2 regions of the Caproicibacterium sp. BJN0003 genome follow, and region 2 is predicted to be linked to the other one. Evidence: predicted binding sites of a transcription regulator. Region 2 holds the regulator's gene; the other holds the start of a gene.
What was found. The regulator NrdR, encoded in region 2, represses ribonucleotide reductase genes. The targets are predictions, from matches to a motif close to CACNANATNTNGTG.
Positions count from the first base shown of each region.

Region 1 (4,665 bases), 1.2 Mb from region 2:
TTTTTGAAGGCAGAAGAAGTCGAGGCGCTGCGTAAAAAGATGGATGCACAGCCCGGAGATGTACTGTTCTTTGTTGCCGATCCGAAAAACAAAGTGGTCTTTGATACGTTGGGCGCTCTGCGCTGTGAGCTTGCGCACAGATTTAACCTGATTGATGACAGCAAGCCATGCCTTTTGTGGATTACTGATTTTCCGCTCTTTGAGTACAGCGAAGAAGAGGGAAGATTCATGGCAATGCACCATCCGTTTACGATGCCGAATCCACAGGATCTTGATCGGCTCGAAAGCGATCCTGGTTCGGTGCGTGCATTAGCTTATGATATGGTTTTGAACGGAAATGAAGTCGGCGGCGGTTCCATCAGAATCAATGATTCCGAACTGCAGCGCCGCATGTTTAAAGCACTTGGATTTACACCTGAAGAAGCACAGCGCCGGTTTGGATTCTTGATTGATGCGTTCCGCTATGGAGCACCGCCGCACGGTGGTATGGCCTTTGGCCTTGACCGCCTTGTCATGCTGATGCTGAACTGCGATTCTATTCGTGATGTGATTGCGTTCCCGAAGGTTGCTTCTTCTGCAGAACTGATGTCGGAAGCACCTACCGAAGTCGATCAAAAACAGCTGAACGAACTTGGAATTCAGGTTGTAAAACAAAAATAAAGCCGATTTTTCCGAACCTTTTTTGGAGAGAGGCCGGATCATTTCAGAATAGAGGGATTGATTTTGGCGCCAAAAGAAAATTATCAGTTGGTTCTGGATCGAACCTTGCAGAACTTAAATGGCAGAAAAAAGCTGCTCCTTCATGGGTGCTGTGCTCCCTGCAGCAGTTATGTTCTGGAATATCTCAGCCGCTATTTTGCGATTACGCTTTATTATTATAATCCGAATATTTCTCCAAAAGAGGAGTATGAAAAGCGGGTACGGGAAGTAAAGCACCTATTAAAGGAGATGCCGTTTTCGAGCCCTGTGGAATTTTTGGAAGGTCCTTATGACCCGGAATGCTTTTTTGAAATGGCGAAAGGGATGGAAAGTCTCCCAGAGGGCGGCGAACGGTGCCATAGATGCTATCGTCTGCGCTTGCTTCAGGCGGCACAGGTCGCTAAGGAAAACGGCTTTGATTATTTTACAACGACCCTTTCAATCAGCCCATATAAAGATGCGCAAGCTTTAAATGCGATCGGAAAAGAACTCAGCGAAAAAATTGGGATTCCTTATCTTTTTAGTGACTTTAAAAAGCGCGGAGGATATAGCCGAAGTATTGCCCTTTCTAAGGAATATCACCTTTATCGGCAAAACTACTGTGGCTGTGTCTTTTCTGCAGCGCAGGCAGAGAAAAAAAGAGAAGAAAAAGCAATTTTACAGAATGCTCAGTCCGAATAATTTTAGAAGCTGAATGAAGATTATAAGGAGAAGGATCACATATGAAAAAAGATAAAGAAAAAAAGAAAAAGCGCAGCCGAGAAGAAACGGCTTCTTCTAAATCTTCCAAAGACCTAAAAAAGCAGGCGGTACAACAGGAAAAGCAACCGGTTGTTTCTCCTAAAGAAGAGGAAAAAGTTTCGGAAAATGCGGATAATGCAGATTCCCTTTTGGCACTGGCTCTTTCAAAAGTCGGAGGAAAGTGGAAGCTCCGTATTCTTTTGGCACTGGAGAATTCCGCACAAGACGCTTTGCGCTATGGAGAAATCAAAAATATAGTTTCCGGTATCACAGATATGATGCTCAGCCAAAGTCTGCGGGAGTTGACTGCAGATGGACTGATTGAGCGCAGACAATACCAGGAGATTCCGCCAAAGGTTGAGTATCGGCTGAGCCCCTCTGCAAAAGGGGCTGTTCCAGCTGCTCAACAGATGGCAGAATGGGCAAAAACTTTTTAAAAATAATCTCCATTAAGATCCGCAGGCGCTAATCAAAAGCGTTTGCGGATCTTTTTAATAATCGCTCCTACTTTAAAATAGCACAATATATAGATTTATAAACAAAAATATGTCAATATAAAGTGTCATACTGCTTGACTTCCTAAAAGAGCAGTGCTAAAATACAAACTAGTACAGATGAAACAGGAGAGGAGATTTTCGGGAAATGGTCAAGGAAATTATTAAGAGGAATGGCAGCAAAGTAACTTTTAATGCGGATAAAATCCGTACAGCGATCAAAAAAGCGAATGATGCAGTGTCGTCAGAGACAATGACTCCAAAGGCACTGGATGCATTAACTGCTTCGGTACTCAATTCTCTTTCTGAAAAAGAAATACCAAATGTAGAAAAAATTCAAGATTTAGTAGAGGAAAAGCTGATCAAGGCAGATTATGCGCAAACGGCAAAAGCATATATCCTTTATCGGGCGGAGCACACAAAGATTCGTCAGGCCGAAGGGGATTTGATGAATATTTACCGGCAGCTGACCTTTCAGGATGCGAAAGATGCGGATATCAAGCGTGAGAACGCCAATATTGATGCAGATACAGCCATGGGGACGATGCTTAAATACGGCAGTGAAGGCAGTAAATACTTTGTCAACAATTATATTCTGCCAAAAGATATCGCTGCGGCACATATGAATGGAGACATTCATATTCACGATGAAGATTTTTATATGCTGACCGAGACCTGCTGCCAGATCGATCTGCTGAAACTTTTTAAGAACGGATTTTGCACTGGACACGGCAACCTGCGGGAGCCGAACGATATTCGTTCCTATGCGGCCCTTGCCTGCATTGCGATTCAGGCAAATCAGAACGAGATGCACGGTGGACAATCTGTTCCGAATTTTGATTATTCAATGGCGCCTGGTGTTGCTAAAACATACCGAAAATCTTATTTCTATGGGCTGAAAAATTATTTTGAAATTGCTTTTGGGATGAATCAGCAGGATGCGCAGCTCTTGGTTGAAGATTTGAAAAAGAATCTTATGGAAACAATTTCTATGAGCAACGGAGAAAAAATGGAGAAAGCTCTTTGTGATTATCTGCCGCGCCATCAGGAAGAGAATGGATTCCAGAAAATTTCTGAGGAGGAAGCCAAAAAAGCAAACGCTTTTGCAGTGAAGTCCGCATTATCCGATACAGATCGAGCGACTTATCAGGCAATGGAAGCTTTGATCCACAATCTTAACACCATGAATTCCCGCGCAGGTGCACAGGTACCGTTCTCCAGCCTGAATTACGGAACGGATACAAGTCCCGAAGGGCGTATGGTCATGAAAAACCTGCTCAAAGCAACCGAGGCGGGGCTTGGCGCTGGTGAGACGCCGATTTTCCCGGTGCAGATTTTTAAAGTAAAAGATGGCGTCAATTATTCCAAAGGCGACCCCAATTACGATCTTTTCCGGGAATCAATGAAATGCAGCGCAAAGCGCCTGTTCCCCAATTTCAGCTTTCTGGATGCTCCTTTTAACCTTCAGTATTATGATGGAAGCTATGACAGCGAAGTCGCTTATATGGGCTGCCGTACCCGTGTAATGGGAAATGTGCATGACCGCACAAAGGAAGTTACCTGCGGAAGAGGAAACTTAAGCTTTACCAGTATTAATCTGCCGAGAATCGGAATTGAATCGAAAGGCAGCGAAAAGAAGTTCTTTGAGATTTTGGATCAGCGGATTGACCTTGTGATCCGTCAGCTGCTGCACCGCTTTAAGATTCAGTGCAGCAAAAAAGTTTATCACTATCCGTTCCTGATGGGACAGGGGATCTGGCTGGATTCCGAGAAGCTTGGGCCTGAGGATAGTGTTGCGGAAGTTTTAAAGCATGGAACACTTTCAGTTGGCTTTATTGGGTTGGCAGAATCGTTGGTCGCTCTTACCGGAAAACACCACGGAGAAAGTGCAGAGAGCCAAAAGGTGGGACTAAAGATTATTTCTCATATGAGGCAGCGCATGGATGAGGAAAGCGAGAAAACGCATCTCAATTTTACACTTCTTGCAACGCCGGCAGAGGGACTTTCCGGAAGATTTGTGAAGATTGATAAGGTGAAATACGGAGTGATTCCAGGCGTTACCGATCGGGAATATTATACCAACAGCTTTCATGTGCCGGTTTATTATCCGATCAGTGCTTTTAAAAAGATTCAAACCGAGGCCCCTTACCATGCGATGACGAATGCGGGACATATCTCTTACGTCGAACTCGACGGCGATACCTGCAAGAATCTGGATGCTTTTGAATCGGTGATTCGCTGCATGAAGGAATCGGGAGTCGGTTATGGCAGTGTCAACCATCCTGTAGACCGTGACCCGATTTGTGGGTATAATGGTGTCATTGATAATGTTTGTCCGCGCTGCGGCCGCCGTGAAGGAGAGCCGGTCAGTGTTGAACGTCTTAAGGAACTGCGCAAGAAATATCCGGATATGCCGATTATTCCGGGCTGCGGCTGCGATGGATGTTAATAGATCAAATAATTAAATTTCTATATTTTTAAAGGAGGAAATTACGATGACTGGAACAACACAAACAGAAGCAGTCAGAGAAGTAGGAGAGGGCGTTGGATTTGAGCGGATTCGCAGGATTACAGGATATCTTGTGGGAACACTTGACCGTTGGAACGATGCAAAACTCGCAGAAGAGCGTGATCGGGTAAAGCATGGACTCAAATAAGCTGATTCGATTAGCCGGCGTAGAACCGGAATCGATTGTAGATGGGCGAGGATTTCGCTATGTGATTTTTGTAC
Region 1 is NZ_CP111108.1:111,911-116,575, forward strand. Features, by position in the region: gene aspS (aspartate--tRNA ligase) at 1-660, shown strand, start outside; gene OP489_RS00570 (epoxyqueuosine reductase QueH) at 724-1,380, shown strand; gene OP489_RS00575 (winged helix-turn-helix transcriptional regulator) at 1,422-1,877, shown strand; gene OP489_RS00580 (anaerobic ribonucleoside triphosphate reductase) at 2,083-4,383, shown strand; partial or broken gene nrdD (anaerobic ribonucleoside-triphosphate reductase) at 4,472-4,591, shown strand; gene nrdG (anaerobic ribonucleoside-triphosphate reductase activating protein) at 4,578-4,665, shown strand, end outside.
Region 1: a site for NrdR is predicted at 1,959-1,972, ahead of OP489_RS00580 (anaerobic ribonucleoside triphosphate reductase). Genes of this name have one in related genera too.

Region 2 (4,665 bases):
ACGAACAAGCTCCGAAACAGCATCTGCACAGGCAATATTGGAGAGATGTCCAGTATCTGAAAGAATCCGCTTTTTAAGTGAGTATGGATATGGTCCATTTTGAAGCATTCCCACATCGTGATTGGATTCAAGGACTACCAAATCGGCTCCCATAATATGGCACCGTACTTCTTCTGTAAAATGGCCGAGATCGGTTGCAAAAGCAGCGGTTCGTCCATCTGACGTTTCGACTCGGTAGCCAACTCCTTCAACACAGTCATGCGGAACATGAAATGGCGTAACGCGCATTCCTGCACAATTAGTCCCATCCCAGTCAAGCGGCAAAGCACGAAAACTTCCATTGGCAATTTTTAAGTTTTCCAATGCTCCAAGCGTTCCATTCGATGCATAGACCGGAACTTTTAAGCGGGAAGCCAAAACTCGCAGTCCCGAAACATGGTCCGAATGTTCATGTGTTACAAAAATTGCCTGGATCGTTTTAGGATCAATTTCGCACAATTCCATGCGCTGAATCAGCTGTTTGGCGCTTCGACCGGCATCTATTAAAATTCCTGCTCCTGCAGAGCCTATGTAATAACTGTTTCCGCTGCTTCCACTAAACAGTGGGCAAAATCTCGCCAAATTGCATTTCCCCCTAATAAAGAAAAAGGGATGACCAATTGTCATCCCTTAAGGATTTTTATACCACCTGTGCTCCTATGGGATTTTCTTCCGTAACCCGTTCAATCTGACCCCCCAGAGCCTGAATCTTCTCAACGATGTGCTCATAACCGCGTTCGATATAATGAATCCCTTCGATCGTGCTGGTACCATTTGCAGCCAAAGCCGCAATCACCATTGCTGCACCAGCGCGAAGATCACATGCGTGTACGGGAGCCGCATTGAGATGATCAACTCCCTCAATCACTGCAAGTTTTCCATCAACCGAAATCTGAGCGCCCATTTTGCGCAGTTCTTCCACATAGCGAAAACGATTGTCCCAAACGCTTTCATTTACCATGCTGGTTCCATTCGCCAGAGAAAGCAAAACCGAAAACTGCGGCTGCATATCTGTTGGAAATCCCGGATGTGGCATTGTTTTAATATTACATTTGTTGAGAACTCCCGTGCTACGTACACGGACAGCCTCATCAAACTCTGTCACTTCGACTCCCATCTCTTCCAGCTTCGCCGTAATGGATTCCAAATGTTTCGGAATTACATTTTTCACCAGTACGTCTCCACCAGTCGCAGCGGCAGCGACCATATAAGTCCCAGCCTCAATTTGATCCGGAATAATAGAATAGGTTGTCCCACAGAGATGATCCACTCCATGAATTTTAATCACATCGGTACCGGCCCCACGAACATCTGCGCCCATTGTCGTCAAAAAGTTTGCCAAATCAACGATATGCGGCTCTTTGGCTGCATTCTCAATCACCGTCATGCCCGGAACTTTTGCTGCTGCCAGCATAATGTTCATCGTCGCGCCTACTGAAACGACATCCAGATAAACATTTCCACCGTGCAGATGGTCACTCTGTACATCTACCATGCCGCCGGAAAGCGTATAAGAAGCCCCCAATGCGGCAAATCCTTTTAAATGTTGATCAATCGGCCGCACTCCAAGATAGCAGCCACCTGGCAATGGAACCACCGAATGATGAAATCTGCCCAAAAGTGCTCCCAAAAGATAATAAGAACCACGAATTTTATGCGACAATTCATAAGAAGCCACATAACTATTCATAGGGCGGGGATCAATTTCCACAGTAGTATGGTTAACCCAACGAACCTTTGCCCCCAAGTCACGCAAAATATGCAGCATAGAAGCAACGTCTGTAATCTCCGGTATATTTTCCAAGCGGCACACATCATCAGATAATGCCACCGCAGGTATAATAGCAACCGCTGCATTTTTAGCTCCGCTAATATTAACTTCGCCTTCCAAGCGGCGGCCGCCTGTAATTATAAATTTATCCAAACTCAGCACTCTCCCATTTTTAAAGAGAAATCTTTCAGCTCTAACTCTAGTATACTCTGTTTTTATCATTCAAACAGACTCAATTATCAAAATACAATATTTTACAATTTTTCATCTCAAAAATTGCAATTATGTAAAGTTATCTATAAACACTTTTTTATATTAATACAAAAATAAAAAAATGTCAATCCTGTTATTTTTTCTATTATTTTTGTTTTCTTTCATAAAGCGGGAGAATATTCGAACTGCAATTTTTCCCATGTCTTGAGAATCAATAACAAGTAAAAATGGTTACCTGCCATCTAACCTCACCATAAAAAATGATGTGTACTGCAAAATAGACAATACACATCATTTTAAAAGATCAAAAGTCTTTCCATGTTTTTATTTTTTATTTTTCATGATACGACTGAGTTCTTCCATAAAAGTATCGATATCCTGAAACTGACGATAAACCGACGCAAACCGAACATAAGCGACTTCGTCGATTTTCTGCAGTTGTTTCATGGCATATTCGCCAATTAAAGAAGACGGAACTTCTCTATCCAAAGAATTTTGAAGCATGTTTTCGATTTCATCCACAACACGCTCCAGTTGATCTACCGAAATGGGCCGCTTTTCACAAGCACGCAGGAGACCATTCAGCAATTTATTTCGGTCAAATGTTTCGCGAGATTTGTCCCGCTTAATAACGATAATTGGAACCGTTTCAATGATTTCATAAGTCGTAAATCTTTTTGCGCATTTAAGGCATTCCCGGCGGCGGCGAATTCGCTCTCCTTCATCTGTCGGCCGAGAGTCAATCACTTTGCTTTCTTCATTTCCACAATATGGACATTTCATCAGCCTACCTCCTTATTATAATCCAACATATTCCAACACATAATCCCAATATTATTTATTATAACACGAATTTTTTCTGAAATTCAAGATGATATTGTGTAAAAATATTTTTGAATTGATTCTGCCTTTTGCTTCGCCTCAATCAGATCCTGACGACCACCAAAATTCTTCCGATAAACTTCAATAATTAAGTTTCCTTTATAGTTCTGCCGTTTGAGCTGTCTCATCAGCCGACCATAATCCATAATTCCCCGGCCTGGCAGCAAACAATCTTTTCCGGGCTTATGATCATTCAGGTGGATATGTACTAATTGTTCTCCCATCTGTGCACAAGTCTCAAACGGATCATGACCAGACCGCACTGCTTGTTTCAGATCAAGAACAAATGCGCAGTCCCCGTGCAGATAAGACCGCATACGGTGCAAAAATTCTGGATTTTCGCTGCAAAATGCATTTACATTTTCCTGCGCAAATGTGACTCCATAAGTTTTTCCAAGTTCAAAAAGGCGATGATATCGTTCAAAATAGATCTCTTCCGGAATATCCCCTGCGCGCTCTTTTCTCTGTCCGTGCAACACTAAAATTTCTGCGCCCAAAAATGCCGCTGCCTCAAAATACTGGCGATAAAATTCCATACCGTCTTCAAACCGACGCTCATAGGCCGAAAAAAGCAGGAAGCTCTCAAAACCTGATGTAAACGGATGCAGACTTAAAATCTTCGCGCCATGGCTTTCCGCCTGAATTTTAAGCTGGTCAAGATATGGATGGTGTAACTCGGAAAACGTATTAACGAACACTTCAAAAAAGCGAAAGCCACAATTCAGCAGCTTTTCAAATCCGTTTTCCAATGCTTCCGGATAAAAGCAAGCGGTCGAAATCCCGATTTGCACGCAATCATCTCCTACCGAATTATTATATCATTGCTCCATGCCCCCGTAAAGCGATTATCTTGATTTTAGAAAATTGTTTCTGTATAATAAGACGGTGTATGATTTTTTGAAGGGGGGATTTTTGAATGGGGTTGATGAGCGTAAGCGGACTGTCAAAATCATTTGGAGTTGAAACAGTTTTTCAAAATGTCTCCTTCGAAATTCAGCAAAATGACCGGATCGGTCTCGTGGGGGCAAATGGCAGCGGCAAAACAACACTTTTAAAAGCGCTGACTTTAGAGCAGCCTGCCGATGAAGGAACTGTTTCAAAAGCCAACCGTACACAAATTGGATACATGGAGCAACATGTTTGCCGTGATTTAGAAAGAAGTGCCTATGCAGAAGTTCTGACCGTCTTTTCCGATCTTCTCAAAATGGAACGGAATCTGGAAGAAATCGGACATGCTATTGGCGCAGGCAGCCCGGATATGGATCATCTCATTGAACGTCAAAGTCTGCTCAATGATACATTCCTTCGTCGAGGAGGATTAACCTGCCGCGCAAGAGCGCGCAGCACTCTTCTCGGACTTGGTTTTACCGACGAACAAATGGGGCAGCCGATCGGCGTTTTAAGCGGCGGCCAGCGTGCAAAACTTCAGCTTGCCAAGCTTCTGCTAAGTTCTTCCAATTTGCTTCTTTTGGACGAGCCCACCAACCATCTTGATATTTCCAGTGTTGAATGGCTGGAAGACTTTCTCCGAAATTTTAACGGTGCTTTTTTAGTAATTTCCCACGACCGATATTTTCTTGATAAGCTCTGCAACCGTACTTTTGAACTTTCCAACGGACATCTAACCTGTTACAAAGGCGGATATTCCTCTTATCTTTCACAAAAAGGGGAAAACGATCTGACGGTAACCAGACGCTACGAAAATACCCAGCGGGAAATTCATCGTCTGGAAGGCGTTGTAAAACAGCAGCGTCAATGGA
Region 2 is NZ_CP111108.1:1,417,514-1,422,178, forward strand. Features, by position in the region: gene OP489_RS07085 (MBL fold metallo-hydrolase) at 1-621, opposite strand, end outside; gene OP489_RS07090 (UDP-N-acetylglucosamine 1-carboxyvinyltransferase) at 680-1,963, opposite strand; gene nrdR (transcriptional regulator NrdR) at 2,348-2,806, opposite strand; gene OP489_RS07100 (sugar phosphate isomerase/epimerase family protein) at 2,890-3,696, opposite strand; gene OP489_RS07105 (ABC-F family ATP-binding cassette domain-containing protein) at 3,822-4,665, shown strand, end outside.